3 regions of the Bacillus sp. 11B20 genome follow, and region 2 is predicted to be linked to each of the others. Evidence: riboswitches for the same ligand, from Rfam matches in the RefSeq annotation. Region 2 holds a riboswitch; each other region holds the start of a gene.
What was found. A riboswitch is a leader RNA that binds a small molecule or an ion and turns the genes downstream of it on or off. The one in region 2 is predicted to bind S-adenosylmethionine.
Positions count from the first base shown of each region.

Region 1: it holds a riboswitch for S-adenosylmethionine, as region 2 does, so the genes downstream of both, metK (methionine adenosyltransferase) here and ACN6NB_RS05670 (methionine biosynthesis PLP-dependent protein) in region 2, are expected to answer to the same signal.
Region 3: it holds a riboswitch for S-adenosylmethionine, as region 2 does, so the genes downstream of both, mtnW (2,3-diketo-5-methylthiopentyl-1-phosphate enolase) here and ACN6NB_RS05670 (methionine biosynthesis PLP-dependent protein) in region 2, are expected to answer to the same signal.

Region 1 is NZ_JBLZWZ010000008.1:859,414-870,172, reverse strand. It holds gene ACN6NB_RS13815 (alpha/beta hydrolase family protein) at 1-380, shown strand, start outside; gene ACN6NB_RS13810 (DUF2584 domain-containing protein) at 420-662, shown strand; gene pckA (phosphoenolpyruvate carboxykinase (ATP)) at 705-2,291, opposite strand; SAM riboswitch class I at 2,518-2,652, shown strand; gene metK (methionine adenosyltransferase) at 2,848-4,050, shown strand; gene asnB (asparagine synthase (glutamine-hydrolyzing)) at 4,199-6,097, shown strand; gene ACN6NB_RS13790 (gamma carbonic anhydrase) at 6,240-6,755, opposite strand; gene ACN6NB_RS13785 (alpha/beta hydrolase) at 6,801-7,580, shown strand; gene ACN6NB_RS13780 (tetraprenyl-beta-curcumene synthase family protein) at 7,611-8,690, shown strand; gene mnmM (tRNA 5-(aminomethyl)-2-thiouridylate-methyltransferase MnmM) at 8,809-9,381, opposite strand; gene mnmL (tRNA modification radical SAM protein MnmL/YtqA) at 9,378-10,343, opposite strand; gene ACN6NB_RS13765 (YtzC family protein) at 10,496-10,759, shown strand, end outside.
Region 2 is NZ_JBLZWZ010000007.1:283,711-294,469, reverse strand. It holds gene hag (flagellin Hag) at 1-285, opposite strand, end outside; gene ACN6NB_RS05710 (MarR family winged helix-turn-helix transcriptional regulator) at 732-1,178, shown strand; gene ACN6NB_RS05705 (acetyl-CoA carboxylase carboxyltransferase subunit alpha) at 1,211-2,152, shown strand; partial or broken gene ACN6NB_RS05700 (porphobilinogen synthase) at 2,353-2,514, opposite strand; gene ACN6NB_RS05695 (MarR family winged helix-turn-helix transcriptional regulator) at 2,697-3,116, opposite strand; gene ACN6NB_RS05690 (YhdH/YhfP family quinone oxidoreductase) at 3,229-4,215, shown strand; gene ACN6NB_RS05685 (hypothetical protein) at 4,657-5,052, shown strand; tRNA gene ACN6NB_RS05680 (tRNA-Val) at 5,166-5,238, opposite strand; gene metC (cystathionine beta-lyase) at 5,371-6,549, opposite strand; gene ACN6NB_RS05670 (methionine biosynthesis PLP-dependent protein) at 6,546-7,664, opposite strand; SAM riboswitch class I at 7,743-7,864, opposite strand; gene ACN6NB_RS05665 (alpha/beta hydrolase) at 8,086-8,826, shown strand; gene ACN6NB_RS05660 (YjcG family protein) at 8,879-9,394, shown strand; gene ACN6NB_RS05655 (GNAT family N-acetyltransferase) at 9,401-9,835, shown strand; gene ACN6NB_RS05650 (hypothetical protein) at 9,918-10,175, opposite strand; gene ACN6NB_RS05645 (UvrD-helicase domain-containing protein) at 10,302-10,759, shown strand, end outside.
Region 3 is NZ_JBLZWZ010000007.1:403,733-414,491, forward strand. It holds gene mtnK (S-methyl-5-thioribose kinase) at 1-874, opposite strand, end outside; SAM riboswitch class I at 955-1,112, opposite strand; gene ACN6NB_RS06320 (pyridoxal phosphate-dependent aminotransferase) at 1,277-2,467, shown strand; SAM riboswitch class I at 2,512-2,613, shown strand; gene mtnW (2,3-diketo-5-methylthiopentyl-1-phosphate enolase) at 2,716-3,936, shown strand; gene ACN6NB_RS06330 (2-hydroxy-3-keto-5-methylthiopentenyl-1-phosphate phosphatase) at 3,936-4,631, shown strand; gene ACN6NB_RS06335 (methylthioribulose 1-phosphate dehydratase) at 4,595-5,233, shown strand; gene ACN6NB_RS06340 (1,2-dihydroxy-3-keto-5-methylthiopentene dioxygenase) at 5,250-5,780, shown strand; gene ACN6NB_RS06345 (aspartyl-phosphate phosphatase Spo0E family protein) at 6,081-6,323, shown strand; gene ACN6NB_RS06350 (ATP-binding protein) at 6,370-7,875, opposite strand; gene mhqR (MarR family transcriptional regulator MhqR) at 8,080-8,535, shown strand; gene motB (flagellar motor protein MotB) at 8,564-9,334, opposite strand; gene motA (flagellar motor stator protein MotA) at 9,327-10,121, opposite strand; gene ACN6NB_RS06370 (ATP-dependent Clp protease ATP-binding subunit) at 10,501-10,759, opposite strand, start outside.

The DNA of each region.
Region 1 (10,759 bases), on a different contig from region 2:
CGGCTTCCTTTGTCACATGGGGAGGCGTCAGTGACATGAAACTGACTTATGAAGAGCGTGTGGATATGAGACGGATGATGAAGCGTGTGATTGGTGGTCCGCCGCATAAGGTGCCAGAGGCATATGAGAACAGAACCCCTTTAAATGATGTGGATAAAATTGAAGCACCTGTCCTGATCATCCACGGAGAAGAGGACCAAAATGTATCGATTGAGCATGCATATTTGTTAGAAGATGCACTGCGCCAGCACGGGAAGTCTGTGGAGACGTGGTATTTCCATGGATACAACCACTATTTCCCGCCGCAGCATAATCGAGAAATTGTGAGAAGGCTGACCACATGGATGCACAGCCGAAAAAGCGGAAATGTGTTAAAATAAGCAGTATAACGAAATATAGAAAGTAGGGGGATTTTCATTATGGGAATGCCTGTTGAATTTAATACAATGATTGTCACAAAGGGAAAAGAGACAAGAATTGAAGAAAATGTATTTGAACTCATGAAGGATGGATACCGCATTTATCCGTTAAATATTCCACTTGAGGTGCGCAAAACGAAAGACGGAGAAAAAACAGGGACAGCACATGTTGAAAAACTAGAGCTGACAGACAATGTCACGAAGGTGACGTACCGCCTTGTGTCATTGCATTCAACAAACTAAAAAAAGCTGAGGGATTGAATCTCCTCAGCTTTTTTCATTTGGTTATACGAGTGGTCCGCCTTTGGCTTCAATGTCACTTGCCGCGTGGCTGAATTTTTGGAAGTTCTTTTTAAATTCATTGGCAAGGAAGTGTGCTTTTTCTTGATAAGCCTTTTGGTCATCCCATGTTTTTGCAGGTTGAAGCACTTCATCTGGTACACCAGGAATATGAAGCGGGATGTGTAAGCCAAAGATGTCATCAGTGATCATTTCAGCATTATCAAGGTCACCTTCGATTGCTGCCTGAACCATTGCTCTTGTATGAGCGAGATTCATTCGTTTGCCTGTGCCATAGCCTCCGCCAGTCCAGCCTGTATTCACAAGGAATACTTTAGCACCGTGCTCATCGATCTTTTTGCCAAGCATTTCAGCATAGACGTGAGCTGGAAGCGGGAGGAATGGTGAACCGAAGCACGTAGAGAATGTCGTTTCTGGTGATGTGACACCGCGCTCAGTTCCCGCTAATTTACTTGTGTACCCGCTCAAGAAATGGTACATTGCCTGTTCTTTTGTTAAACGGCTGATTGGAGGTAAGACGCCAAACGCATCAGCTGTTAAGAAAACAATGGCAGATGGATGTCCTGCGATACTTGGTTTCACGATGTTATCAATCATTTCGATTGGGTAAGCAGCGCGTGTATTTTCAGTAAAGAATGTATCATCATAATCCGCTTCACGTGTTTCTTCATCAAGCACAACGTTCTCAAGAACTGATCCGAAGCTGATCGCTTTGTAGATCTGTGGTTCTTTTTCTTCACTTAAGTTCACACATTTCGCATAGCATCCGCCCTCGATATTGAAGACTCCTGTGCCAGACCAGCCATGTTCGTCGTCTCCGATCAGCTTGCGGCTTGCGCTTGCAGAAAGCGTCGTTTTCCCAGTACCTGAAAGTCCAAAGAATAAGGCTACATCGCCTTCTTGACCTACGTTTGCTGAGCAGTGCATGGATAAAATATCTTGCTCAGGAAGCAGGTAGTTCATCACAGAGAAAATGGACTTTTTCATTTCTCCTGCATATTCTGTTCCACCGATAAGAATCGTGCGTTTTTCAAAAGAAACGATGATAAACGTTTCAGAGTTTGTGCCATCTGTTGCAGGATCTGCTTTGAAGTGCGGTGCAGATAAGATGGTGAAAGGTTTTTCATTTGAAGAAGGTGTTGACCCGTCAGGTCTGATAAATAGCTGCTTGGCAAAAAGATTGTGCCATGCGAATTCGTTTACAACTGTAATCGGCATACGATATCTTTCATCAGCGCCTGCAAACCCTTCAAAGACGAATAGTTCATCACGTTCTTTTAAGTATGACACAACCTTTGTATATAAACGGTCAAATGCTTCTTTGGAGATCGGCTGGTTGACTTGACCCCAATCGATTTTATGCTCAGAGCTTTCTTCTTTGACGATAAATTTATCTTTAGGCGAACGTCCTGTGTAGGCTCCAGTTGTCGCGCGGACAGCTCCTGTTGATGTTAAAACGCCTTCATTACGTGCCAAAATCTTTTCAACAAGTTTCGGAACAGATAAATTTTGGTGCGTATTTTCTAATGAGAGCAATGACTGCAAATCTTCTTTTAAATCCACTGAGTTCATAAAAAAACCCTTCCTTTACCGTTGAATTTGTTTGTTTCGATTAGTATAACACATTAATAATAATAGTCTATACTATTTAAACATTTTTGTGTGTGTTTTTTCATTTCTGCTATGAAAATATGCTTTTTGGTGATGCTAATGATGAGGAGAAAAAAGAGGGAGATAATTCTTATGAAGCATTGACATGACGCAAGGGTTTAAGATAAGATATCTTATTGAACGGATACTCTTATCCCGAGTTGGTGGAGGGACAGGCCCGATGAAGCCCAGCAACCGGTTTCTTATGAAAAAGGCATGAACATGCTGAGAAACCAAGGTGCTAACCTGATGCAAGGTACAAGAACACCTTGAGCGATAAGAGTGAAAGGCATGCGATCTCAGACCCTTTCCTCGCAATGAAGGAAATGGTTTTTTTATTTTTGGGATATCATATGAACAAATTGCCAATAACATCTCTAATATAAACGTTTTTAAATATAAGAGGGAACGAGTTCCGTATCATATTGGAGGCCTCATCTTGGGATGATGTGGTCTTGTACAGGAGGAAATAGCCATTATGAGTCAAAATCGTCGTTTATTTACTTCAGAATCAGTGACAGAAGGACATCCGGATAAAATCTGTGATCAAATTTCAGACAGCATTTTGGATGAAATTTTAAAGAAAGATCCAAATGCACGTGTTGCCTGTGAAACTTCTGTTACAACCGGTCTCGTATTAGTAAGCGGTGAAATTACAACGTCTACTTATGTCGATATTCCAAAGACGGTGCGTGACACAATTAAGGAAATTGGCTACACACGTGCGAAATATGGTTTTGATGCGGAAACATGTGCGGTCCTTACATCAATTGATGAACAGTCTGCTGATATTGCGCAAGGTGTAGACAAAGCGCTTGAAGCACGTGAAGGAACAATGACTGAAGAAGAAATTGATGCGATTGGTGCAGGTGACCAAGGATTGATGTTTGGTTTTGCCAACAACGAAACCGAAGAGCTCATGCCGCTGCCGATTTCCCTAGCGCATAAATTATCTCGCCGTTTAACAGAAGTACGTAAGAATGAGACACTTGCATACCTTCGTCCAGACGGAAAAACACAAGTCACAGTTGAATATGATGAGCAAAACAAACCAGTTCGTATTGACACAGTGGTTATTTCTACGCAGCATGCACCAGAAGTGACGCTTGAACAAATCCAAAGTGACTTAAAAGAGCATGTCATCAGCCCTGTCGTTCCAAGTGAACTGATTGATGAACAGACAAAATACTTTATTAACCCAACTGGCCGTTTCGTGATCGGTGGACCTCAAGGGGATGCTGGTTTAACTGGACGTAAAATCATCGTTGATACGTATGGCGGATATGCTCGTCATGGCGGCGGTGCTTTCTCAGGTAAGGATGCAACGAAGGTTGACCGTTCTGCGGCATATGCTGCTCGTTACGTAGCGAAAAACATCGTAGCTGCCGGCCTTGCAGATTCTTGTGAAGTACAGCTTGCTTATGCAATTGGTGTTGCACAGCCTGTATCGATTTCAATTGATACATTCGGAACAGGAAAAGCTTCTGAAGAAAAATTAATTGAAGTGGTTCGTGCAAACTTTGATCTTCGTCCAGCTGGCATTATTAAAATGCTTGACCTGCGCCGTCCGATCTACAAACAAACAGCTGCATACGGACATTTCGGCCGTCACGACTTAGATCTTCCGTGGGAAAAAACGGATAAAGCCGAAACACTTCGTAAAGAAGCATTGGGACAATAACAACATAGAAAACCGCTTATTTTAAGCGGTTTTCCTTTTGATTAAAAAAAAATCTGTAAAAAGCGAAAAAATGTGAAACAAAATCGGACAAAATACTGTCTAATTATAGGTCTACTTTTAAGAAATAACATAACGTGGAGGCAATAATATGTGTGGGTTTGTTGGTGTATTTAATCACCGTCCATTGTCCGAAACTACTGAACAGGAAGAGCTAATTAAACAAATGAATCGTCTCATCGTTCATCGCGGTCCGGATGATGAGGGTTACTTTCATGATGAGCATGTAGGATTTGGATTTAGACGTTTAAGTATTATAGATGTTGAGCACGGAAAGCAGCCGCTTTCTTATGAAGATGAAAAGTACTGGATTATTTTCAACGGAGAAATTTATAACTATGTGGAGCTGAAGGAAGAGCTTGTGAAAAAAGGCTATACATTCAGCACAGATTCAGATACGGAAGTACTTCTTGCCACATACCGTCATTATAAAGAAGAAGCGGCTTCAAAGCTTCGCGGCATGTTTGCATTTTTAATTTGGGATAAAGAAGCGCAATTATTATATGGCGCAAGAGATCCTTTTGGCATCAAACCGCTTTATTTTACACAAATGGATGAGCAAGTGTACTTTGCGTCTGAACGCAAAAGCTTGATGGCAGTGAACGAGAACATTTTATTTGATGAGACATCCTTACAGCAATACATGTCATTCCAGTTCGTACCTGAGCCAAATACACTTGATCAAAAGGTGCACAAAGTAGAGCCTGGTCATCAGTTTACTTTACGCCCAGGACAGGAGATTGAATTTAAGACTTACTGGAAAGTTCAATTCAAGCCTGAACAAACACAAGAACAAAAGCTGATTGAAGAAGTCCGCGATGCAATCTATGATTCTGTGAAAATTCACATGAGAAGTGATGTTCCTGTTGGTTCATTCCTATCAGGTGGTATCGATTCTTCTTTCATCGTATCTGTCGCAAAGGAATTTCATCCTGAGCTGAAGACGTTTTCTGTTGGTTTCCAGCAGGATGGCTTTAGTGAAGTTGATGTGGCGAAGGAAACGGCTGATAAGCTGGGCTTACAAAACTTCAGCGCTGTGATTTCTCCTGAGGAATATATGAATGAGCTTCCGAAAATTGTTTGGCATTTAGATGATCCTTTAGCTGATCCGGCGGCGATTCCATTGTACTTCGTGGCAAAGGAAGCCAAGAAACAAGTGACGGTTGTTCTTTCTGGTGAGGGAGCAGACGAGCTGTTCGGTGGTTATAATATTTACCGTGAGCCGCTTTCTCTTAAACCATTTGAATCTGTTCCATCTATGCTGAAAAAGCTTCTTCTTCGTCTGGCGCGCTTAATGCCAGAAGGAATGAAAGGAAAAAGCTTTATCGTCCGTGGCTGTACACCATTAGAGGAGCGTTATATCGGTAATGCGAAAATCTTTGAAGAGCCAGTAAAGAAAAACCTCTTAAAGCAGTATGATCCGAACATTACATATCGTGATGTGACGAAGACATACTTCGAGGAAAGTGCAGGCTACAGTGATATTAACAAAATGCAATATGTTGATATTCATACGTGGATGCGCGGTGACATCTTATTGAAAGCAGATAAGATGACAATGGCGAATTCCCTTGAGCTTCGTGTTCCATTCCTTGATAAGGTCGTATTTGAAGCGGCTTCTAAAATTCCAGAAGAGCTGAAAACAAAAGATGGCACAACGAAATATTTATTGCGTAAAGCAGCAGAAGGCATTGTGCCTGACCATGTGTTAAACCGCAAGAAGCTGGGCTTCCCTGTTCCAATTCGTCATTGGCTGAAAAATGAGATGAACGCTTGGGCGAAAGACATCATTAAAAACAGTCAAACGGACGAATATATTAACAAAGCATATGTGCTTGATTTATTAAATGAACATTGTGCTGGTAAGGCAGATCATAGCCGTAAGATTTGGACCGTTCTGATCTTTATGATTTGGCACAGCATTTATGTGGAGCGCAGTATTGATCCAGAGCAATTGAATCATCAACCAAAAGAAGTCATCTTCAGTTAATGAAAAAAGGTTTTCAGCTTTGTGCTGAAAACCTTTTTTGTCATGATAGAAAGCGGTGGATAAGGGTAAAATAACAAGCGGTTCATAGTTATTGCTTAATATCCTGAAAAAAACATGATAAAGTGAAGATACACGTATGATGTTAACGAGATAAAAGGGAACGATAGTATTGTCCTTTTTCTACATATTCTCTGCGGATTCGGTCCATGTCTTGAATATCTTCATCTGTTAAGAGCCGAACGACTTTGGCTGGACGGCCAAAAGCGAGTGATCCTTTTGGGATGACCTTGCCTTGAGGGACAAGACTTCCTGCACCGATAAAGGCGCCTTCGCCGATCTCCGCACCATCGAGAATGATGGACCCCATGCCAATGAGGGCATTTTTTCGAATGATTGAGCTATGTAATGTGACTTGGTGTCCAATGGTAGCACCATCTTCAATAAGAAGTGTTTTTCCAGGACTTTGATGCAGGCACGATAAATCTTGAATGTTGACGTTCTTTCCAATTCTCACAGGTGCGACATCGCCTCTGATGACAGTTTGGAACCACACGCTCGAATATTCTCCAATTGTGACATCACCGGTAATGGTGGCGTTTTCTGCGACAAAGACCGATTCATGAATCTCAGGTGTAAACTGATGATATGGATAAATCACTTTTTCGACTTCCTTTCTTAATACAACATTTGTGAGGTGTTTACTTTGTGGACTTGGCATGCTGAAAGACCAGTTGGTACAATTGTGATAGTACATGGTGCGAGTGAATATCACGGCCGATATAAATGGCTGATTGAAATGTGGCGGAATGCAGGCTATCACGTCGTCATGGGTGACTTGCCTGGGCAAGGCACATCGACACGTGCGCGAGGCCACATTCGTTCATTTCAAGAATACATTGATACAGTCGATGAATGGATTGAACATGCGAAATCATTCAGGCTTCCTACATTTTTACTTGGACACAGTATGGGTGGACTCATTTCAATTGAGTGGATGAAGCAGTATACCCATACGAAGTTGAATGGCCTTATTTTATCATCACCTTGTTTAGGTCTGCAATTTAAACCGAAGAAGCTGATGGATTTTGCGTCAAAAGGTCTAAATATGCTGGCACCGTCTTTTAAAGTGGAGTCAGGGCTGTCGATTGAACTAGCGACACGAAATCAGGCGGTCATTGAGGCAGACTCAAATGATTCTCTTTACGTGACAAAGGTGTCGGTTCGCTGGTATCGAGAGCTGATCAAAAATATCGATGCGGCGATGCAGCCGACGAATGTCTTTAAATCGATCCCGCTCCTTTTAATGCAGGCGGGCGATGATAAGATCGTGGATAAAACGAGGGTGATCAAATGGTTCAATGGTATAGAATCAACCAATAAATCATACCGTGAATGGGAAGAGCTGTATCACGAAATTTTTAATGAACCGGAAAGAGAAGATGTGTTTAAGGCGGCAAGAGCCTTTACAGATCAATATATTTGATTGTGAGCTTTAAGTTGGGGGTGGAGTGATTTGTCAGTACCAGAGCGTCCTTTTGCACTGATGACAAAGGTGTATAAAGATATTTTTCCGCTTGTTCATCAGGAGCTGAAAAAGTGGCGGGCTCATGCAGAAATGATTGAAAATGAAGAACTGAGAACGCAGGCACTAGCGAGCATATCTAGTAAAACGTTTCACTGTGAAGGCGGAGGTATTTTATCTCTTCTAGCAGGTGAAGAAAAAGAAACGTGTATTGAATTCATCGTGGCATATCAAACCATCAGTGATTACTTAGATAACCTATGTGACCGCAGCACGTCGCTTGATCCAAAGGATTTTCATATGCTGCATCAAGCGATGAGAGATGCGCTTGATATTCATGCTGAGCTCAAGCCATACTATCAATTCCGTGAGGATCAAGAGGATCATGGATACTTACATGCGCTTGTCCGCACATGTCAAGACGTGCTTGCGCGCGTTGAGCATTATCCAATCATTCAGCCATATTTACACACGCTGTGTGATTACTATAGTGATCTGCAAGTACATAAGCACGTTGTTCCTCATGAGCGTGTGCCAAGGCTAGAGTCGTGGTTCCGCCAATATGAAAAGGATTTGCCGAAGATGGAATGGTATGAATTTTCAGCTTGTGCGGGATCGACGTTAGGGATATTCTGTCTTGTGGCGTATGCGCTGCAGCCTGATTTTACAGAAAAGCAGGCGAAACAAATATACGAAAGCTATTTCCCTTATATTCAAGGTCTGCACATTTTACTCGATTATTTAATTGACCAAGAAGAGGACCGGCTTGGGGGAGATCTGAACTTTTGCTCATACTATGACTCTCATCATGAGATGATGGATAGACTACAGCATTTTATCGAAAAAGCGGATGAGCAGCTGAAAGGCATTCCGCATGAGAACTTTCACAAATTGATTAACAGAGGATTACTCGCGGTCTATTTGTCCGATGAAAAAGTGACAGCCCAAAAAGAGATGAACAAGCTGGCAAAAAGGCTGATCAAATCAAGCGGGAAAACATCGTTCTTTTTCTATATTAACGGAAGAGCCTATCGGACCTATCAGAAAATGCCTTGGATGAAATCATCATAAAAAAGCTCAAATCCATTAGGATTTGAGCTTTAGCGTGTAGACAAACCCTCGCATTCGGTGTCAGGTCTGCAAAGGTTTTCTATCACGCTGAAAAGAAGAAAAAAAGCTAAAATGCACATCATTTTAGCTTTTTTTCAATGGCGACCACAAAAGGCGGGTCGTTTTGAATATTCATGTATTGATATGATAAAACTTGTACTTCTTCATGAGACAGTGATCTGCAATAGTCGAGAAGTACTTCTTTTTCTCTTTTACCTTCGGGATGTCCATGGTAGATCACAAGGACGATCAGTCCTCCGGGTTTGAGCCATTCGAGGAGTTGTTTAATCGCTTCAATGGTTGTATGCGCCTGAGTAGTAACGGCTTTATCGCCTCCAGGTAGATACCCAAGGTTAAACACTGCACCAGATATATGTCCATAAACGTCCTTCGGCAGATGATCCGCCAGTTTTTCATGTCCATCATGGATCAGATTAACGTAAGGATATTGATCGCCAAGCCTTTTGCTTGTCTGCTGCAAGGCTTCCTCTTGCACGTCGAATGCAAACACTTGTCCATCAGTTCCTACAAGGTCAGCTAAATAGAGTGTATCGTGGCCGTTCCCCATTGTTGCATCTATGACGATGTCGCCTTTTTGACACGCACGTTCTAACAGCTCTTTACTAAAAGGAAGCATGCGTTTCAAAATCATTTTGCTGCTTCTTCCAATCTGACGAAACGTTTCCCTTGGTAGCTGTTACGTCTTTCAAGCTCAGCATTAATGGCATTTAGTACTTCCCACTTGTTTACACTCCACATTGGACCAACCATTAATTCAATTGGGCCGTCTCCTGTAATACGATGAATAATCATTTCTGGCGGCAGAATCTCCAGCTGATCACAAACAAGCTGAACATATTCCTCCTGACTTAAAAACTCAAGCTTTCCTTTTTCGTATTGCTTAACCATTGGGGTCCCTTTTAAAAGGTGAAGCAAATGAATTTTAATTCCTTGCACATCTAAATCCGCAACAGCTTTTGCTGTTTCCATCATCATGTCCCGGTTTTCAAGAGGCAATCCGTTGATAATATGCGAGCAGACACGAATTCCGTGTTTTCTCAGCTTTTCTACACCTTCAACGTAGCATTCATAATCATGAGCACGGTTAATGAGCATCGCTGTCCGTTCATGTACCGTTTGAAGACCGAGCTCTACCCATAGGTAAGTGCGTTCGTTTAATTCGGCTAAATATTCCACTACGTCATCCGGCAGACAGTCAGGTCTTGTTGCAATGGATAGACCTACGACACCATCCAGGTTCATGACGGTTTCATATTTTTCTTTTAGGACAGGAAGCGGCGCGTGTGTGTTTGTATACGCCTGAAAATACGCCATGTATTTTCCGTCTTTCCATTTTGTATGCATCCGGTCTTTGATTTCATTAAATTGAGTGATGAGATCATCAGCCCGGTTTCCTGCAAAATCACCAGAACCAGCGGCACTGCAAAATGTACAGCCGCCGTGGGCTACGGTACCATCACGGTTTGGGCAGTCAAAGCCGCCGTCTAAGGCTACTTTAAATACTTTATGACCAAAGTGTTCACGCAAATGGTAGTTCCATGTGTGATAACGTTTTTCGCTGTTTGAATATAAAAAAGGGTTATGCTGATCCAAGTCAGTAACCTCCTTGCGTAATAATAGGCATCCTTAAAGTTTAACAAAAATCACGAAGGAGGACAATTGAATCTGTCCAACATTTTCTTTAGTGAAAAAGCTTTACATGGGCAAAATAGGCGGGAGCGATGATGAAATGGAGGGAATGTAAGATGGCAACAAGGCAGTCGATCGATGAATTTATCCAAAAAAGTACTGAAACCCTTGAGTTTGCAAGTGAGCAATTTGATTTGAGCTCACGACAGGAACATTATAATGAGGAAGAATTTTCTAAAGCACAGCTCATGCTTGAGAATACGGTCAACGAATTAGAAAAATTAAAAGATGTCGCCAATGACCAGCAAAGAGAACGGTTAGACAGGGCGCGTGTTCAAATTCAGAGCTTGCAAAACCAAATGATATTAGGAATTTCTTAC
Region 2 (10,759 bases):
AACGACTAGTTCACGAACACGTTGAAGGATGGAGTGAGTTTCAGTCAATGCACCTTCAGCTGTTTGGATAAGAGAGATACCGTCTTGTGCGTTTTTAGACGCCATTTCTAATCCTCGGATTTGTCCACGCATTTTTTCAGAGATTGCAAGACCTGCTGCGTCATCTCCTGCACGGTTGATTTTAAGACCAGAAGAAAGTTTCTCCATGTTCTTTTGGCTTGCACCATTGTTTGCTGATAAACGGTTTAATGTGTTAAGTGCTGCGATATTGTGGTTAATTCTCATTTCCTATTACCTCCGTGTAATTTTTTTTAGAGAGCTTATCTGTAAAGTCCATTTAGATGAAAGCTCTTCCTTAGAATTTTCGATTTCTAAGGCATGTGTATAGTAGTAACGCAGAGCACCTTTTGGCTCTCTTACTTACTACCGTATGTAACATCAGTTATGGCAATAATCATGAAACCTCCTTCTATTCATTCAAAATGATTAGTCTTGTCACTTTTACGAGACTAGATACCCGCCATAACAATGAGTATTATGTTACCTACTATAGACTGAACTTCCATATATTTTAGTTTGTGGAATTTGTTAAATTCACAAATTAGACACATTTAACAAGAAGAAATATCTCGTCCATGTTGTCATATTGGCTTATGTTAAGCTTGTGAAAAAATCATATTGATGTATAATACAATTGATGTATGATGCATGAATTGTAGGAGGTTGACCTTTTGAAAAGAGAAGATGCCTTAAAACTAAGAACAGATATTAAGAAAATGATTATATTAACTGGGGTTTTCGAATCTCAAAATTTGCCGAATGGACCATTTGAAAAACCTCTACCAACTTCTCAAATGATGGCGTTAGAGGAACTAGAGATGGAAAAACTAACTGTTTGGCAACTATCCAATAAACTTAGATTAGAGACTTCAACTGTAAGTAGGTTGGTAGATAAGTTAGTAAAAATGGGGCTTGTTTATCGTGAAGTAAATGAAAAAAATAGAAGAGAACTTTTTCTGCACCTCACAGAAAAAGGGCACATTACTGTTAATCGCTTAAGAGAACAATCCCTTACATTTTATCAACGTATCCTTAATAATTTATCAGAATCAGAACAAAAAATAGTTGTGGATGGTTTTGAATTATTTAATGATTCTATTTCTAAGTCTTTTGATTAGAGTGAGGTAAATCATAACCTTTGGAGGATAAAATGAGTTTGGATTTTGAACGTCCTATTATTGAACTAAAAGAGAAATTTGATGAATTAAAGAAAATGATGAAAGAAAATAATGTAGATTTATCGTCAGAAATTCATTTATTAGAAAAACGTTTAAATAAAATGCAAGATGAAGTTTATTCTAATCTTACAGCTTTTCAACGAGTTCAAATTGCAAGGCTACGTAACCGGCCCACGACATTGGATTATATACCTTTATTGTTTACAAATTTTTTCGAACTTCATGGTGATCGATTATATGGTGATGATAAAGCAATGATAGGTGGTATTGCAAAATTTAAAGGAATGCCCGTTACGGTTATAGGTCATCAAAGAGGTAGAAGTACAAAGGAAAATATAGAAAGAAATTTTGGAATGGCTCATCCAGAAGGATATAGAAAAGCGCTAAGACTGATGAAACAAGCTGATAAATTTAATCGCCCTATTATTACATTTATTGATACTATAGGCGCCTATCCAGGGAAAGGGTCTGAAGAACGTGGAATTTCTGAAGCGATAGCTCGAAATCTATTGGAAATGGCTACGCTTAAAGTGCCAATTGTTTGTATTGTAATTGGAGAGGCATCAAGTGGTGGAGCTCTTGGCATTAGTGTCGGTAACCATATCCATATGTTAGAGTATTCATGGTACTCGGTAATTTCACCAGAAGGAGCAGCATCTATCCTATGGAAGGACGCTAAGTATGCTCCAGAAGCTGCTGAACATATGAAAATTTCAGCAAAAGATTTAAAGCATTTAGGAATTATTGATGAAATCATCCCTGAAATAAAAGGTGGAGCACAAAATGATATAAAATCACAGGCACAAATGATTGAATCTGTGATCGAATCATCTCTAAAAAAATTGACACCATTATCCTCAGAAGAGCTTATCCAACAGAGATATGAAAGGTATAGACAAATAGAAAATATGTAAAGTCCGTATTACATTTAGGAGGATTCTTACAAGATAGTTCTAAATATTTTGTAAGTAACCTCTTAAACTGAATATGCTGATACTATTAAAAGATGTGTGATCGGTATGAAAAAGGATTTCTTCCATCAATACTTTTTCTGAAGGTCCTCAAATAATTCCTCATAAAAAAACAGACCCTGCATGGTCTGTTTTCATTTTGCCTATATGTTTTGAGATTCTCCATCTCTCAGTCGCGGAGCCATATCTAAAGCAAAATAAGTCAAAATGCCAGCGCATCCGGCGCGTTTGAACGACATTAATAATTCTCCAATTACAACATTTACATCAAGCCAACCATTCTGAATAGCTGCCATCAACATTGAATCTTCTCCACTGAAGAAAGAATTTTGTCTATTCCTTACCTAATTTCCATAAAAAACTTAATATTATATTTATTATCACATCCAAGGATTTACAAAGCACCGAAAAGAAACTGAAAAAAGCTCCTGTAAAGGAGCCTTGTGATAGTTATCGATTTAATATGAAACTTGTTTATAAAAGTACATCATTGAAAATTATTTATAATGGTACTTAATGCTTTCTTTAGTACAACCTTATCATCATTTGACAAGTTTTGAAGCGCTGTCTTGTTCAGCTCAATTGTTGCTGCTTCAACTTGATCTCTAATGACTAAAGATTTTTGAGTAGCCTCTACTAATATATTTCTTCGATTGTTTGGATCTATTGTGCGTTCAATTAAGTCAGCTTTTTGCATTTTATCTAATATTCCAGAAACGGTTGAGGCTTCTAAATATACAAGTTCTCCAATTTGTTTAGGAGATAACTGACCCTCTCTCCATAGACAGTTCAACACACCATATTGAGCGGGTGTCAAATCACTTTCCTCTAAAAGTTTACTAAAGTACTTGAACACTTTATTTTGACTAACACTTAGTAAAAAATTTATGCACTCTGATAATTCCATTTTATCTCCCCCACATTGACTTCACCTATAATATCATGGTAGTTTTTTAATTGAAATACTTTTGTAACAGAAATATTTTGTTGTAATATATTTTTAGAGAGGAAGATACACAATGGATTCATTTAAAGCGATTCTAGTTACAGAAAAAAATGATCAAGTTAGTTATGATCTTCAAAATGTAAGTGTTAATGATTTATCCGAAGGAGAAGTATTAATTAAAGTAGCATATTCTTCAATCAATTATAAAGATATGCTGGCTGTTCAAAAAAATGGAGGTGTTATTCGTAACTATCCAATGATTCCTGGAATTGATCTAAGTGGGACTATCGTTCATACAACAGATCATCGTTTCGTAGAGGGTCAACAAGTGATTGTCACAGGTTTCGCTATGGGCATGAGCCACACTGGAGGTTTTTCTGAATATGCTAGAGTACCTGCGGATTGGATTGTTCCTTTGCCAAATAACTTGACTTTAAAAGAAGCAATGATTTTTGGAACAGCAGGCTTTACCGCAGCTCTTTCTATCATGGCTTTACAGGAAAATGGTATGAGTACGAAAAATCAACCTAATATACTCGTTACAGGGTCAACTGGTGGAGTTGGTAGCATTGCTATACAATTATTATCTAAAATTGGGTACAACAATATTTTTGCTTTAGTGCGTAAAGATAATCAAGTTGATATAGCAAAATCTTTAGGAGCAACTGATGTCATTTTTGCAAACGAATTAGGAGAGCTAAAAAAACCATTAAACAAGCAAAAATTTGACTTCGTCTTAGATACCGTAGGAGGAGATGTGGCTTCTGTGATCATTCCTCAAATTTCTTATGGTGGAAGCATGAGCATGTGCGGGAATGCAGGCGGAATTAAATTAACAACAACTGTGTTACCTTTTATTCTAAGAGGGATCAACCTTCTAGGGATTGATTCTGTAAATGTACCAATCAATAAACGCAAAGTAATTTGGAACGAGATAGCAAACGAATGGAATATCTCCCAAACGACTCTAGTCAATGAGATTACGCTCGATACGTTACCTGAAAAAATTGAAGCCATTAAAAATGGCCAACATTTAGGAAGAACCATTATTAAATATTAAGATAAACGAACTTTATTTATTTAAATTACACCAGACAAATATTGAATGTATTGATGCAGATACCCCATCCCAAACAGGTGGGGTACATCTATTCAAAAAAGAGCAGGACATGCTAGTGCTAAAACAACCTCAGGTATTTATAGTCATGTCACAAACAAATTAGAATTTAACACTGCAGAACACTAGGCAAGGGTTTCAACGATGATTCCGACTGGCTCGAACCAGCGACCTCTATCCTGAAAATGTGGATTACTCTACCTTTTTAAGGGAGGATTTAATTGTTTTTCTAAATTAATCTCTCCCATCTTAGATAATGAACTATAAATTCTTTATGATATAATTCAATATCAGTTTAAAAATGCCTTTTTTGAACTTTAACAGACGATCCAAATTACATCACAAAAAGCTTTTATAAAACGTATTTTTAGGAGGTTAACATTAGTGGACAGTTCCCTCAATGAAATAAAGCTTATCATTCCAACAGGATGTGACAATGCTCCTAGGAAGCAAATAGTCATTGATTTTACAGTAGCTATATTAACGCGGCAGACTGAAGTTATTAAGGAATATGCGGATGAATCTATTATCTGGTATCAGTTAAAGGATAATACAAAGCTTGAAGGACGAAATGCCTTAATCTCCACTTTGTACAAAGAGGACAGAGAAATCGTTAGCGAACTTGAAATTTGCCAAGTAATCACACACGGGAAATTTGCTTCAATAAATGGTGTGATGTTACTAGCGAATGGTTTAAAAATTGATTTCTGTGATGTATATATTTTTAGTAGTGCTGCAAAGTCTGGAAAGATAAAGGAAATAAAATCATATAGGATTTAAAAGTTACTGATCCATTTATTAGGTGACTCAAAAGGCGTTGCGATACAAATTTCATACGTTTTCATGAAGAAAGATAAAAACAAAAAACCCTTGCTACGCAAGGGTTTCAACGATGATTCCGACTGGGCTCGAACCAGCGACCTCTACCCTGTCAAGGTAGCGCTCTCCCAGCTGAGCTACGGAATCGGGTTATGTATCAGTTCTGGGCTTTCTGTTACTGACAGTCTCTATTATATAACCATAATAATAAAGCGTCAATGGTTTTGTTTAAAAAAGATCAAAAAGCCGGCGGCTGTGCCGGCTTTTTTCTCTCCTTCTTTATGATTGGTTCACAAGAACAGGCTTTAGTTGATCCAGTGCTTGTTTGAAGTCACGTTTGAGGTCTTCTCCGTTTTCAACTCCGACACTTAAACGAAGCAGCCCATCTGTAATCCCTCTTTTTTCTCTTTCTTCTTTTGGCATAGCTGCATGTGACATTTTGGCTGGATATGACAAAATCGATTCGACGGCGCCGAGGCTGACGGCGAATACAGGTAATGTGACGGCATCCACCAATTCTTTGACTGCCGCTTGGTTTTCTAGTTCAAATGAGAGAACAGCCCCTGCTCCGCTCGCTTGCTTTCGCTGAATATCTGCACCCGGGTGATCATCTAAGCCTGGGTAGTATACTTTTTTGACCGCAGGATGTTCTTTAAGAAATGAAGCTAGCTCGAAGGCCGTTTGACTAGCTTTTTCTAATCTGACCTGAAGGGTTTTTAACCCTCTTAAAACGAGCCAGCAATCCTGCACGCCAAGGACCGCACCGAAGGAGTTTTGCAGTGAATAGAGTTCCTCTCCCAGCTTCTCATCTTTTACCACGGCTAAGCCTGACAGCACATCACTGTGGCCGCTTAAAAATTTCGTTGCGCTGTGCAGAACAACATCCACACCAAGGTCCAGCGGACGCTGAAGCGCAGGCGTTAAAAACGTATTATCTAAGAATGTCAAACAGTCATGCTCTTTCGCAATCTGTACGACACCTTCAATATCTGTAATGCCTAGTGTTGGATTTGACGGTGTTTCCATGTAAATGACCTTTGTATTCGATTGAATGCCTCTTTTGACTTCATTCAAATCCGTCATATCCACGAAGGTATGCTCAATTCCAAATCTCGACAGAACTTGGGTGATCATTCGGAAAGTCCCGCCGTACACATCTCTTGTGACAAGGACGTGATCTCCCTTTGATAATAGAAGAAAAGCGGTTGAAATAGCAGCCATGCCTGATGCAAAGGCAAGCCCTCTCGTTCCTCCTTCCAGCGCCGCAATCGTATCCTCTAATGCTTGACGTGTAGGAGTTCCCGATCTCGAGTAGTCATATTGGCCAAATTCATCGAAGCTGCTTTGATGAAAGGTGGATGCATGCTGAATCGGTACACTGACTGCACCTGTTGAACGGTCTGTTTTAAACGCATTATGAACGAGTTGTGTTTCGAGTGTCCAATCATGTGTGGTCATTTGGCGTGTACCTCCTCTTTTACTTGTGATAGTGCCTGTTTCAGGTCTGCTTTCAGGTCATCTACATGCTCGATGCCAACAGAGAAACGGAGCAGCTTGTTACATACACCGTTTGCAATGCGAATTTCTTCTGGGATATCCATGTGCGTTTGCGTTGCAGGATACGTAATGAAGCTTTCGACTCCGCCAAGGCTTTCAGCAAAACAAATCGTTTTTAGCTGCTTTAAAAATGGATTGACCCAGTCCTCTTTAGCTACTCGAAATGACAGCATGCCTCCCTTTCCTGGATAAAGCACATCTTGAATTTCTGGCTGTTTCTTTAAAAACTCAGCCAGCTCCTTCGCATTTGCCTCGTGCTGGCGCATTCTAAGAGCCAGTGTTTTCATTCCTCTCATTAAAAGCCATGAGTCAAATGGTGATAGAACCGCTCCAATCGCGTTTTGATGCTGGAACATGTCTTCAGACAGCTGCTCTCCTTTTGTCACGACAAGCCCTGCAAGAACATCATTATGTCCGCCTAAATATTTGGTTGCGCTATGAATGACAATGTCCGCTCCAAGCGTAATCGGCTTTTGCAAGACTGGTGTGTAAAAAGTATTATCGACAATCACCAAAGCGCCATGTTCTTTTGCAATCTTCGCTATTTTTTGAATATCTGCTTCCTGCATCAGTGGATTTGTCGGTGTTTCAATAAAGACCGCTTTTGTGTTTGGCGTGATTTTAGAGCGTAAACAGTCTTCATCTGCAAAATCATCATAAAGAAAACGTAAGCCGTACTTTTTCCATTCGTTTTCAAACAAACGGTATGTACCGCCATATAGGTCTGATGAGACGATGAGTTCATCTCCGCTTTCAAATAGAGCCATGATCGTTTGAATCGCAGCCATTCCCGAACTGAAGGCAAAACCGGCCGTCCCTTCTTCGAGTGAAGCAATTGCATCCTCTACGAGCTGTCTTGTTGGGTTTTTCGTTCGAATATAATCAAATCCTGTAGATTCCCCTATACCTCTATGTCTGTATGCTGTCGAAAGGTAAACGGGAGGACTGACAGTGCCAGTCACCTCTTCGCTACGGTTTCCAATCTGCGCTAATTTCGTTTCCACATGTTCTGTCATTTGACACCATCCTAAGTAAAAATCTGATTTCAAAACAGAAAACCCCTTCTTCATAAGAAGAAGGGGTTTAATCGCTTCCTCTTATCTTCCAAGCAAAAAAGCTGCTTGCTGGATTTAGCACCTTGGTACATCACATGTAGTGATGCATACCGGTTGCTGAGGTTTCAAAGGGCCAGTCCCTCCACCTCTCACGATAAGAATGTGTTGTCTGTCTGTTCTAATTCTTAATACTGTAACCCATTAAATCTCATTTTTCAAGGGGAAATGTCATGATTAATTAAAATTTTCTGTATTTTATAACAGAATCGATGTTATACGGTTTGATTGCATGTTAGCATATAGGAACAACGCTGTTTTTCGTGTTACAATGAATGGAAACGTTTCACTTTATGATGAATTTGGTTAGCTGGAGGAATGGATTATGGTGAAGAAAACAGGAATCATTCAAGAAGAAACCTTACAGTCAAAAGAACTTGGGGCGGACATGACCATTTTGATCTATTTGCCAGTCAATTACTCCCCCCTTTATACATATCATGTCATCATTGCCCAGGATGGTCATGATTATTTCCGCCTAGGCAAAATAGGCAGACAGGCAGAAGAATTGATGCAGAACAAAGAAATGGAACGCTCGATTATCATTGGTGTCCCTTATGAAAATGTTACGGAAAGACGGAACACGTATCATCCAGACGGCACAAAGTTTGAAGCGTATAAACGCTTTTTAGCCAATGAACTGGTTCCTTATATTGATGAACACTATCCAACCTATCAAATTGGATCAGGACGTACGTTTATTGGTGATTCACTTGGTGCGACGATTTCCCTCATGACAGCCATTGATTATCCTTCTTTATTTGGCGGGCTGATTTTGCAGTCCCCTTACGTTGACGAGTCGGTTCTAGAAGCCGTCAAACAGTCGACAGCCCTTTCTCATTATGCGATTATCCATCAAATTGGGCTGGAGGAAACCGCTGTGAAAACAACAGATGGCCAGGTGCTTGATTTTGTTCAGCCGAATGATGATTTAAAGGCCCTTCTTGAACAATCTGGAGCGGATTATTTATTTGAGACATTCGAAGGGGATCATAAATGGACGTTTTGGCAGCCGCTCATTGCGCCTTCGTTAAAAAGAATGCTCCCATATTCGTTAATCAACTGAATTTTGTTATAATAAACAATAATAAATACTTTCTTATTCAGGAGGGAACATGATGAAATACGGAGTTGTTATATTTCCATCAAAAAAATTGCAAGATATTGCGAACTCTTACCGGAAGCGTTATGATCCGAACTATGCACTCATACCGCCTCATTTAACATTAAGAACACCTTTTGAATTAACGGATCTAGAAGCGGCTGAGGTCGTCTCAACGTTAAGAGATTATGCAAAAAATGCTTCTCCTATTACGTTACGTATTAAAAAATTCAGTTCATTCGCTCCTGTAAACAACGTCATTTATATGAAAGTAGAACCGAACGAGGACATCATGGCGCTCAATGAAAGATTGTACGCAGAGCCACTGGCTGGTACACCTGAATATGCCTTTGTTCCGCATGTCACAGTGGCTCAAAAACTATCAGATGATGAGCATTCAGACGTACTTGGCACATTAAAGCTGAGAAAGATTGACCATGAAGAAACAGTGGATCGCTTCCACCTTTTATATCAATTAGAAAACGGATCTTGGACCGTCTATGAAACATTTATTTTAGGAGAAGAGGGTTAAAGACATTTGAAAACAGTCATCGCAACAGAACAAACACAACGAGAAGATGCATATTACGTTCGAAAAGAAGTATTCGTCAAAGAACAAGAAGTTCCAGTAGAGATCGAAATAGATGAACTAGAGGACAAAGCCACCCATTTTGTCATTTACAATGATGACAAAAAGCCTCAGGCGGCCGCTAGACTGCGGATCATTGAGGGATCAAAGGCAAAGCTAGAAAGAATTTGTGTGTTAAAAGAGGCGCGCTCCTTCGGCCTTGGCCTCAAGCTATTAGAGGCGCTAGAAACAGAAGCAATTGCTAATGGAGCAAAAGAAGCGGTGATGCATGCCCAAGTCCATGCGCTTCCTTTCTACGAAAAGAAAGGCTACAAAGCGGTTTCTGAACCGTTTGAAGAAGCTGGAATCACCCATGTCAAAATGACAAAAACACTGTCTGTTTGACCAAAAGAAAAGCCAGAGCATTCAAAATGCCCTGGCTTTTTCTTTTTCATTATCGTTCGCCAATGGAAGAAAGCGCAATCATTTATATATACGTATTGATATGAACGCCTTTTCCTTCCTCCATAAACATATCTCGTACAAAGCGTTCCCGCTTTTTTTGCTGTACTTTCGTTTCCGCTTCTGTCACTAAGTCCTCTTTTTTCTCCAGCTCTCTGTAAATCTTGTCATGAAAGGTGCGAGTAACCTTTGTTACTTTCGCGTAGTCTTCTTTATCCTGAGGAGCTGGACGATTGATATATTGAAAATACAGATCCGGCTGAATCGGGGCTATATATCCCATCAAGAACGCCTCCTTTGCTTCTCTCTTACTCTACTATTCCCTAATTATGACTGTTTGAAACACGCCTCATTTGATATGATTAGATGTGTTTCATTTTAAGATTGATTGACTATTGGAGGACTAGCTTTGAAATGCGCACGACGACATGATCGAACGATCTCATTACATACGTATTCGAGAGAACATTATCAATTCCTCCATGACGAGGGAAAAAAAGGACAATTATTCTGCCCATATTGCGGACAACCGGTCTTTTTTAGATTAAATATACATGATGAACCTGCCTTTATTCATAAGCACATGTCTCAGCAAGAGATTTGTGAACAAGCTGAAGAACAAGCAGATCATAATCAAACGGCTGAACAGGAGGAAAAGGCTTCCTATAAAGAACTTGGCGGCTTCCGTTTTCCAACCGGCAAACAGATCATCTCGCAAACTAGCGAATCATATGACTGGCAGGAACCAAAGTCGATTCAATTTAGCGACGCCTTACATTTAGAAGAAAATGAACAAGTTCATACGATCGACCTCTTCCCGCATATCACCTTTAGCACACCGCAGCTTCAAGCTGTCACACATTTAGA
Region 3 (10,759 bases), 120 kb from region 2:
CATTGACGACATGGTCAAAAAGGTGCTGCTGCTCGTGTTCATTCTCGCGAGATAAAGCATTCAGGAACAGATTGGCGATAAAGTGGCCGATATCGAATCCAAAGGGACCGTAAAACGCGAATTCTGGATCAATGATTTTCGTTTCAGTCTCATTTGCAAAAATACTGCCTGTATGAAGATCTCCATGAACCAATGTTTCAGCTGATGTCAGGAAGATACGCTTCAATTCTGCTGCTTTGGCCTGCACTTCAAGATCTGCCCAAAGCGCTTCTGCTGATTCTCTTAATTCTTCTTCGAAGTCATTTGTTTCACTATCAAAGAAAGGGTCTGTGAAGACAAGTTTTTCTGTGATATCACACAGGTCAGGGTTCGTAAATTGCTTCACAAATTGTTTTTTGATTTTAGGATTTGTCGCAAAGTCAGATGTGTAAAAAAGTGTTTTTCCTAAAAATTCTCCAACATGATCAGATAAATGCGGATATTGTTTTCCGGCAATTAGCCCTTTTCTGACGATTTCTAAGTGTGAGAGATCCTCCATGGCTGTCACTGCAAGAGCTGTATCCGAGTAATAGACCGCTGGTACGAGATGCGGAGCATATTCTGACTGTTTGATCAGGGCAGCACTTTCAATTCTTGCCCGGTCTAATGTAAGAGGCCAGCTCTCACCAACCACCTTTGCATAAGGCAGCGCCTGCTTGATGATCAATCCTTTTTCTTGTTTGTGATCATAAATATGAAAGACGTAATTTAAATTCCCGTCGCCGATTTCAGTACAAGTCAAATGACTGCTTTCTTGGATTAAGCCAAGTCTAATTGCGAGTGCAACTGCCGAGCTTTCTGTTAGTTCTTCATATGATGCCGTAAGTGTAACCAATTGCTTCCCCTCCAAATCATATAAAAAAGCCTCTTTCTCCTGAGAGAAAGAGGCTTGATGGTGTGTATGCTCAAAGCCTCTCTTATCTCTCAGCACATACGTCTGATGGAATTAGCACCGTGCCCTATAAGACAATTGTCTTGGCGCGTTACTTGCTGCGCCCCACTTCACAGTGGTATTAACGGTCGGTTGCTGTTGGGGTCAAAAGGCCAAATCCCTCGCCCAACTCTCGATAAGAGAAATCAATATGTAATTGTTTCGTGTCTGTTTGCATTTCTTAATTCAAGATATTATCAGAGCTGCGCTTTACATGTCAATCTTTTTTCAAAATTGCTTTACAATTCATAAAACAATCCATTACAGTGATTGTATTGTTACGTAACTTGAATAGAAGGTGAAGAAATGGAATTCCAGCAATCAGATGTGTTGAAACAATTACCGAAACAATTTTTTGCGTCCCTTGTCCAAAAGGTGCAGAAAAAAGTGCAGGAAGGGGCAGATATCATTAATTTGGGGCAGGGAAATCCTGATCAGCCAACTCCTCCGCACATTGTAAAAGCCATGCAGGAAGCGGTAGCAAAACCTGAAAATCATCAATACTCCTCATTCCGTGGAACAGCGAAATTAAAAAAGGCCGCTGCCGCTTTTTATGAAAGAGAATATGGCGTTACGCTTGATCCAAAGACGGAAATTGCGATTTTATTTGGCGGGAAAGCAGGGCTTGTTGAGCTGCCTCAATGCCTGCTGAATCCGGGTGATACGCTTCTCGTCCCTGACCCAGGTTATCCTGATTATTGGTCAGGTGCTGTACTTGCTGGAGCTCATATGGTGACCATGCCACTTCTTGAAAAAAATGATTTTTTACCTGACTACGATTTGCTGCCTGAGGATGATAAGAAAAAGGCGAAATTAATGTACTTAAATTACCCCAACAATCCGACGGGGGCTACGGCAAGCCGTTCATTTTTTGAAGAAACCGTGACATTTGCGAAAGATCACAAGCTTTGTGTTGTTCATGATTTTGCATATGGCGGCATTGGATTTGATGGAGAAAAGCCGATCAGCTTTCTGCAAGTAGATGGAGCGAAAGAGACGGGAATAGAAATTTACACATTGTCTAAAACGTACAATATGGCAGGGTGGAGAGTAGGATTTGCAGCAGGTAATCCGTCTGTTATTGAAGCGATTGAGCTTTATCAGGATCATTTGTTTGTCTCGTTGTTTAAAGCCACGCAGGATGCAGCAGCGGAAGCCCTATTAAGCGATCAAACGTGCGTACGGGTGCAAAATGACCGATATGAGAAAAGACGGAATGTGTGGATAGCTGCCTGCAAAGAAATTGGCTGGGAAGTCAGTGCTCCAAAGGGATCATTTTTTGCTTGGTTAAAGGTGCCAGAAGGATATACATCTGAAGCCTTTTCTGATTTATTATTAGAAAAAGCGCATGTTGTTGTAGCGCCAGGTAATGGCTTTGGTGCTCACGGTGAAGGGTACGTGAGAGTAGGGCTTCTAACAAGCGAGGAGCGGTTACAAGAAGCTGCTCAGCGCATCGCTGCCTTGAAGCTGTTTGAAAAAAAGCCATTGACAACATAAAAAAATGGTGCGATAATTCAGGCAATATTTAAGAAAATTGAATATTCTTATCAAGAGTAGGCAGAGGGACTAGCCCAATGAAGCCCGGCAACCGACTTCCATGAAGCACGGTGCTAATTCTTGCAGCAAGCGCTGAGAGATAAGATTCGGATGAATAACACGAAATAACCTCTTTAAGGCGCTCAAGAAGCACTTGAAGAGGTTTTTTTATTGAACATATGCATGATGCAATCGAAAGGGGATTCCTAGTGAGTGAATTACTGGCAACATACGTATTAACACATCGAGAGGATGAACAAATAAATCGAAAAGCGGAGCAGATCGCGCTTGGTTTAACAGTTGGATCATGGACGGATTTGCCTCAGCTCAAAAAGGAGCAGCTTCAAAAGCATAAAGGCCGAGTTGAAAAAGTATTAGAAAAGGCTGCTCCAGCCGAAAATGGCCTTTATCAATCAGAGGTGACCATTGCTTATCCTGAGGCAAACTTTTCAGCAGATTTACCAGCTGTTTTCACGACGATTTTTGGAAAGCTTTCACTAGACGGAAAAGTGAAGCTAGTCGATATCCAATTTTCTGAAGAATTTAAAAAAAGCCTGCCAGGACCGGCATTTGGAATTGATGGCATACGAAATAAGGTAAATGTATTTGATCGTCCATTATTGATGAGTATTTTTAAAGGTGTTATCGGCCGTGATATGCAGGATTTAAAAGAGCAGCTCCGTTTACAGGCATTAGGCGAGGTTGACCTCATCAAAGACGATGAAATTTTATTTGAAAGTCCATTAGCTCCTTTTGAAGAGCGAATCAAAGAAGGAAAAGAGATTTTAAAAGAAACCTATGAAGAGACAGGACACCGCACGCTGTATGCTGTCAATTTAACGGGCAGAACCTTTGACCTGAGGGATCGAGCGAGAAAGGCCGCTGAACTTGGAGCAGATGCGCTCTTATTCAATGTCTTTGCTTACGGTCTTGATGTCATGCAAAGCTTAGCTGAGGATCCAGATATTCCACTGCCTATTATGGCGCATCCCGCAGTGAGTGGTGCATTGACATCCTCTCCTGAATATGGATTCTCGCATTCTCTTCTTTTAGGCAAATTAAACCGATATGCTGGCGCTGATTTGAGCCTCTTTCCCTCACCTTATGGATCGGTTGCACTTCCGAAAAAGGATGCCCTTGGAATCTATGAAGCTTGCGTGAAAGAGGATACGGTTCAAAAAACATTCCCTGTCCCGTCAGCAGGCATTCATCCAGGAATGGTTCCAGTATTGATCAAAGATTTTGGAATTGATCATGTGATTAACGCAGGTGGAGGCATTCACGGACATCCGCGGGGAGCCATCGGCGGAGGGAAGGCATTTCGTTCGATCATTGATGCCGTGATACAGGAAGAGTCTATCCAAGATAAGGCGGCTTCCTGCCAAGACTTAAAAGCGGCACTTGATCTTTGGGGAAGGGTAGCAGAATAATGAAAAAACCAATTGTGTGTTGTGATTTTGATGGAACAATTACAAAAAATGATAATATCATCCGCATCATGAAACAGTTTGCACCGAGTGAATGGACGAAACTGAAGGATGGTGTCCTGTCAAAGGAAATTACCATTCAAGAAGGCGTCGGGCAGATGTTTCAATTACTGACAAGTGATCAGAAGGAAGCCATTCAATCATTTATTTTAGAGGATACAGAGATTCGAGAAGGATTTAAGGAATTTGTGGATGAGGTAAAAAAAGCAGACATTCCTTTCTATGTACTTAGTGGGGGGATGGACTTTTTTGTCTACCCCATCCTCGAAGGCATTGTCGATCGAGACGATATTTATTGCAATCATGCATCATTTGGGGAAGAGCATATTCAGATTGAATGGCCGCATGCCTGCGATACGCAATGTCAAAATGGATGCGGATGCTGTAAGCCCTCAATCATTCGAAACCTGACTCATGAGGATGATTTCATCATCATGATCGGAGATTCAGTGACTGATGTGGAGGCGGCGAAACATGCAGATCTTACGTTTGCGCGCGACTACTTGCTCAATGAATGTCAAGAGCTCGGGCTCGTACATAAGGAGTTTGACACATTTATTGATCTACACGCGCAATTTGTTCAAATAAAGGAAGTGAAGGAATGGCAGACGCAAAGAGCAAATGCTGGCAGGAGCTAGCAGACGTTAAACGTGAACTGGCCCAAAGAGACTGGTTTTTCGGAACAAGCGGTAATTTATCGATCAAGGTGTCGGATGATCCAATCACGTTTTTGGTGACGGCAAGCGGCAAAGATAAACGAAAAGAAACAAACGAAGATTTTGTGCTGGTAAACGCGGCAGGCCAGCCACATGATCCGAACGAGACGCTTAGACCATCAGCTGAAACACTGCTTCACACGTACGTGTATGAACGGACGAAAGCAGGCTGCTGTCTCCATGTCCACACCATTGATAATAATGTGATGTCAGAGCTGTATGGGGATAAGGGAGAGATTCGTTTTAAAGGCAACGAAATCATCAAAGCGCTTGGTTATTGGGAAGAGGATGCAGAAGTGTCGATTCCGATTATTGAAAATCCAGCTCATATTCCGCATCTTGCAGAGCAATTTGCCAAACATCTGACACTAGAGGCGCCATCTGGTGCTGTACTCATTCGCAATCATGGCATCACGGTCTGGGGAAAAACAGCCTTTGAAGCAAAACGAGTATTAGAAGCATATGAATTTTTATTTAGCTATCACTTAAAATTAGCGCTGTATCAACAGCAGCTTGTAAGATAAAAAGGAGGAAAAGCACATGGCGACGATTTTGATTCACAATGAAGAGAACACATTACTTGAGAACGAGCAAGAGGTTGCATCATATTTAGAAAACCAAGGGGTTATTTATGAGCATTGGGATATTGAAAAGCTGCCAAACCGTTTATCAGAAAAGTATGATTTAACCGATGAGGAAAAGGAAGAGATTTTGACTGTTTTCCAAAAGGAAATCCAAAGTATTTCTGAAAAAAGAGGGTACAAAGCGCAGGATGTGATTTCATTATCTGATGCCACGCCAAATCTTGATGAGCTGCTCCAAAACTTTAAACGTGAGCATCACCATACAGATGATGAAGTACGCTTTATTGTGAGCGGGCACGGAATCTTTGCTATTCAAGGCAAGGATGGCGTCTTTTTTGATGTAAGATTGAACCCAGGTGATTTAATTTCTGTTCCGCCAAACATCCGTCATTACTTTACACTTCAAGAGGATCGCAAAGTGGTCGCAGTTCGCATATTTGTCACAACTGAGGGCTGGGTGCCAATTTACGAGGAAGAAACGGTTTAATGATAGAGCTGATCATTCCGCATGAGGCGGAAGATCAGCTTTTTTTTAGGAAATTAGACATAAAATGTGAAAGAAAATAGTTGATTTTGATCTTCTGTATAGGATAAAATTCTGTTTAATCAATGTGACAGTCCTGTCCAAATTTGAAGTTTACCCCCAAATTTGATTGGGTAAAAGGTCTTTAGGCTGTAAAAAATTAAATAAAATAAGCATATTTAATTTAATTTACAAATAAAGTATAATTTTGGTGTCGGATCATTTTGAGCATAGACAGTCGAAATCATTGCGGGAGCTGAGATCATGAATATTTATGTAAGGAAAGAACAATTGCTGATGTCCATTGATGAGAAGAGAAAACAGATGGTAGAAGCTGCTCAAGTGGAAGGGTACACTGGTGAGATGACAATTAAATATAGTCAAGAACTGGACAACCTGATGAATGAGTATCAGCATCTTCTTTTTCATGAGAAACAATCTGCCCCCTCCTTTCATGATCTTGTGTCTCAAATGAGTCTTTTATCTGTGAACCGCCCCTCTTATTGACATGAAAAACCGGTCTTGCATAAGCAAAACCGGCTGACATCTTCAGCTATGCTGAGTGAGCAGAAGGAAGCATGATCATAACAGTCGTTCCTTTATTCACTTCGCTATGAATATCAATTGTTCCGCCATACATCGAAATGATTCGTTTACACACGACAAGCCCAAGACCCGTGCCTTTTTCCTTCGACGTAATAAAGGGGAGGAAGATGTGCTTTAACATCTCTTCTGGTATGCCTTCACCTGTATCCGCTACTTTAATGATGACATGTTCTTTTTCAGCTTCGATCACAATCTTCAAATGACCGCCGTTTGGCATCGCTTCTAAAGAGTTCTTTGCTACATTTAAAACGACTTGTTTAATATGATCCTTCGTGCAATACACGCCCACATCTTGAATCGTATTGATTTGTAGGTCCACTTCGACATTATAAAGGTTTGCCTCAGAGAAAACGATCGGCATGATCTCACTTACAATTTCTTTAACAGAGTTATTCTGCCATTTTTCTGCCGTTGGTTTTCCTAATACAAGAAATTCACTGACGATTTGGTTGATCCGTTTAATTTCTTCCTCGATGACAGAAAAATAGAGCTGATCTTCTTCTGAATGATACTTCTTTTGCAATAGCTGGATAAATCCGCTGATCCCAGTTAATGGGTTGCGAATTTCGTGTGCTGTACTTGCTGCGAGTGTTCCGATCAATTCAAGCTTTTGCGCTTCATTTTGATGACGCTCCTGCTGAGTTTGCCGCCTTAACACGATATACTGGACTAGTGTGAATAAAATATTTAATAAAATAAACGCACTGGATAAAGGGATGAGCATCACAGACAGCACTTCACTTGTTGAAGCACGCTGCGGAAAGACCTCCAGCTTCCAGCTGTTTTCATCTAAATATGTAGACACGGTGCTGCCGCCCTCAGGTACTGGCTGTGGACCACTTGTAAACACGACATGTCCATTTTGATTCAGCATTTTAAAATGAAGATCAGGATTCAATACATTCATAATATTTCTTAAATAATCAATTTGAATGGCGGCAATCAGCACATTGGTGACCTCTTCATTTTCATCGAGAACAGGCACACAAATGGAGAGAATCCGCTGTTTTGTAATTCGGCTCACATAGTTGTCTGTGATCACGGTCTGCTTGGTCACTTGAATGCGTTTAAAGTAATCTCTGAATGATAGGTTGATTTTTTCCTTTAACGGGGTGGTGCTTGCTGTTACATTTCCTTTTTTGTCTAGGAGATACAGACCTGAAAAACGAGGTTCTTGTTTATAAATTTTCTCTAGGATGTTTTGTACTTTTTTCGTCTCAACCGGCTGGTCAAATCCCATGGCAAGGGAAGTTAATCTCGCTTCTGTTTCACTTATTAAATAATTCATTTGGTTTTTGTGAATATTTAACATAAGTGTAGCGGTTTGTTTGTTCTTTAAATCGATTTTTTCAGTTTCTTTTTCGTAGATAAAATAACTAATGATTAGGGTTGGAAGCATGACCAAAATAAGGTAAAGTCTGATCTTCTTCCAAAACCCTTTGAGTATACTCATCATTCATCGCTCCAACGTATTACCTAATAGACTTATTATAGCATTGAACCTATCTTTATTACGATGACTTGTGTGATTTTTAAAAAATTAGGTGATTCGTTCTGGTCTCATTTTCGTGCTAAAGATGGATCAAAATGTTGACATTTTACTTATTGTTTATTAATGTCACATTAGTGGGTTGCATTTCATAAAGGATGATAAAAAATGGAAAATCATAATGTTGAAAAATCATTGAAATTATTTATTGTATTATCACGTGCCTATCGCTCAATTAATCATCACATGAACAAACATATTGTGAAGCACGGGCTGAATCCAACTGAATTTGCTGTGCTAGAATTGCTGTATCATAAAGGTGATCAGCCGCTTCAGCAAATCGGTGATAAGATCTTACTTGCAAGCGGCAGCATCACCTATGTGGTCGATAAATTGGAGAAGAAAGAACTCCTCAGCCGGAAGGCTTGTGCAGAAGACCGCAGGGTGACATTTGCGCATATTACAAAGCAGGGACGAGCTTTGCTTGATGACATCTTCCCAGATCATGCGAAAGAAATTCATGAGATGATCAGTGTCCTGAGCGAAGAAGAGAAAGATGCCTGCATCGATATGCTCAAACATGTAGGGCTGCGTGCAAAGCATTTATATGATCATCAAGAATAAATAAAAAGGAAGCCGCTGGCTTCCTTTTTTATTTCGCTTTTTTCTCAATCGGTAAAATGAGTACTTCTACACGCCGGTTTTTACTTCTGCCTTCTGCTGTATCGTTTGAGGCAATCGGTTTGAATTCGCCGTATCCTTTTGTACTAAAGTTCTCTTGATCTAGGTTGCTGTTTTCAAGAAGAATATTTAAAAAGTTCACAGCACGAATGGCGCTTAAATACCAGTTTGATTCAAATTCTGAATTTCTGATCGGTACATTATCTGTATGTCCGCTAATGACGATGTCACGAGCGGGATTAATGACGAGCAGCTTTGAGATTTCTTTTGCTAACGGGACATCCTGAGATCGAATAACTGCCCGCCCGGAATCAAAGAAGATACTATCCTCAATCGTAATGAGAAGTCCTTCATCCGTAAGCTTTGTTTCGAGCTTGGAACCAAGTTTTTTATTTGCAATGAATGAATCGACCTGCTGTTTGACCTTTGTGAGAACCGCTTGGTCTCGAGCCTTTGCTTTGGCTTCTTCATCTTTCTCTTCCTCGGCTGCTTTCTTGACTTGGTTGCTATGTTCAGTTTCTTCCGTGCTTTGCATGCTGGATTGATCCATGACACCAGTACCGCCAGTAAAAACAACATTAAAAGACTTAGCCATCTGTTCATATTTTGCCGCATCAATCGAACTAGATGCAAAAAGCACAATGAAGAGGGCGAGAAGAAGTGTCAGAAGATCGGCATAAGGGATAAGCCAAGATTCATCTACATGGTCTTCATGATCATGGTTTTTACGTTTCCTAGCCATTTTGATTTTCTCCTTCTTCAATGACAAGATTTGCACGTTCTTTTGCTGGTAAGTACATAAGAAGTTTTTGTTCAATGACTTTTGGAGATTGACCTTCAAGAACAGAAAGAATGCCTTCGATCATAATTAGACGAAGCTTTACTTCTTCCTTTGATTTACGCTTCAATTTGTTGGCAAATGGGTGCCATAATACATACCCGGTAAAAATCCCAAGCAGTGTGGCGACGAAGGCAGCACTGATTGCATGTCCAAGTGCTTCAATATCTCCCATGTTGGCAAGTGCTGCAATAAGTCCGACAACGGCGCCAAGTACCCCTAGTGTCGGAGCGTATGTACCAGCTTGTGTAAAGATTAATGCGCCTGACTGATGTCGTTCAGACATGGCATCAACTTCTTCTGTTAAAACGTCTCGAATAAATTCAGCACTTTGGCCGTCAACTGCCATGCTTAACCCGTTCTTTAGAAAATCATCATCGACTTCCTCAAGACTTGCTTCTAATGCCAAAAGGCCTTCACGACGCGCAATTTGTGCCCAGTTTGAAAATAGAGGGATCATTTCTTGAATCGTTGGAAGCTGGCTGTCTTTGAAAATTTTGCCGAACAATTTTGGTGTTTTCTTAATTTCACTAGAAGGGAATGCGATGACAACAGCTGCAACCGTCCCAACAATGATGATTAATATAGCCGCCGGGTTGAGAAGAGCAGTTAGACTCACACCTTTCAAAACCATACCGACACCTAGTGCAATAAATGCTAAAATAATACCAATTAACGATGTTTTGTCCATTATCTCACCAAATCCTTTAACTATCTTTTTCTATAGTTAATATCGGTGTGTTCTAGAAGGGTTTTAGTCAGAATATAAAATTAAGACAGTTTCTGTGAAGAATTTTTGACGAAAGCGCTTTCTGTATATGTAAAAAGAAGAAACTCCCTCTCATATAAAGGGAGTCTCCATCTAATCATTTTGTGCTGGTTCATCTAAATGAAGCAGCTCTTTTAGTTTTTCTTCATACATGATTTTGACAAGATCGTAGCTCCAATTCATCATGTGATCCACCTCTTTTTCTTTTATCGTAAAGGAAAAGAGGCGGGGGAGCGTCAGCGTTCAGATGGAACTTAGCCGCCGCAACATGATGGAGGTGCATATCATCCTGAAGGTGTAGTTATCCTTTTTTTACGACGATTTCGTCATGTTCAACATCCACAGTAAATCCAGAAAGCTGCTCCTCTTCAAGCAGGATCTCTGTCATTTGATCTTCAACGTGCTCTTGGATGGTTCTTCGAAGTGGACGAGCACCAAATGCAGGGTGATATCCAAGCTCTGCGATTTTTTCTTTCGCTTCATTTGTGACATGGACTGTTAAATTCTGCTCTTTTAATTGCTCTGACAGCTCATTAAGCAGAAGATCAACAATCTTCACT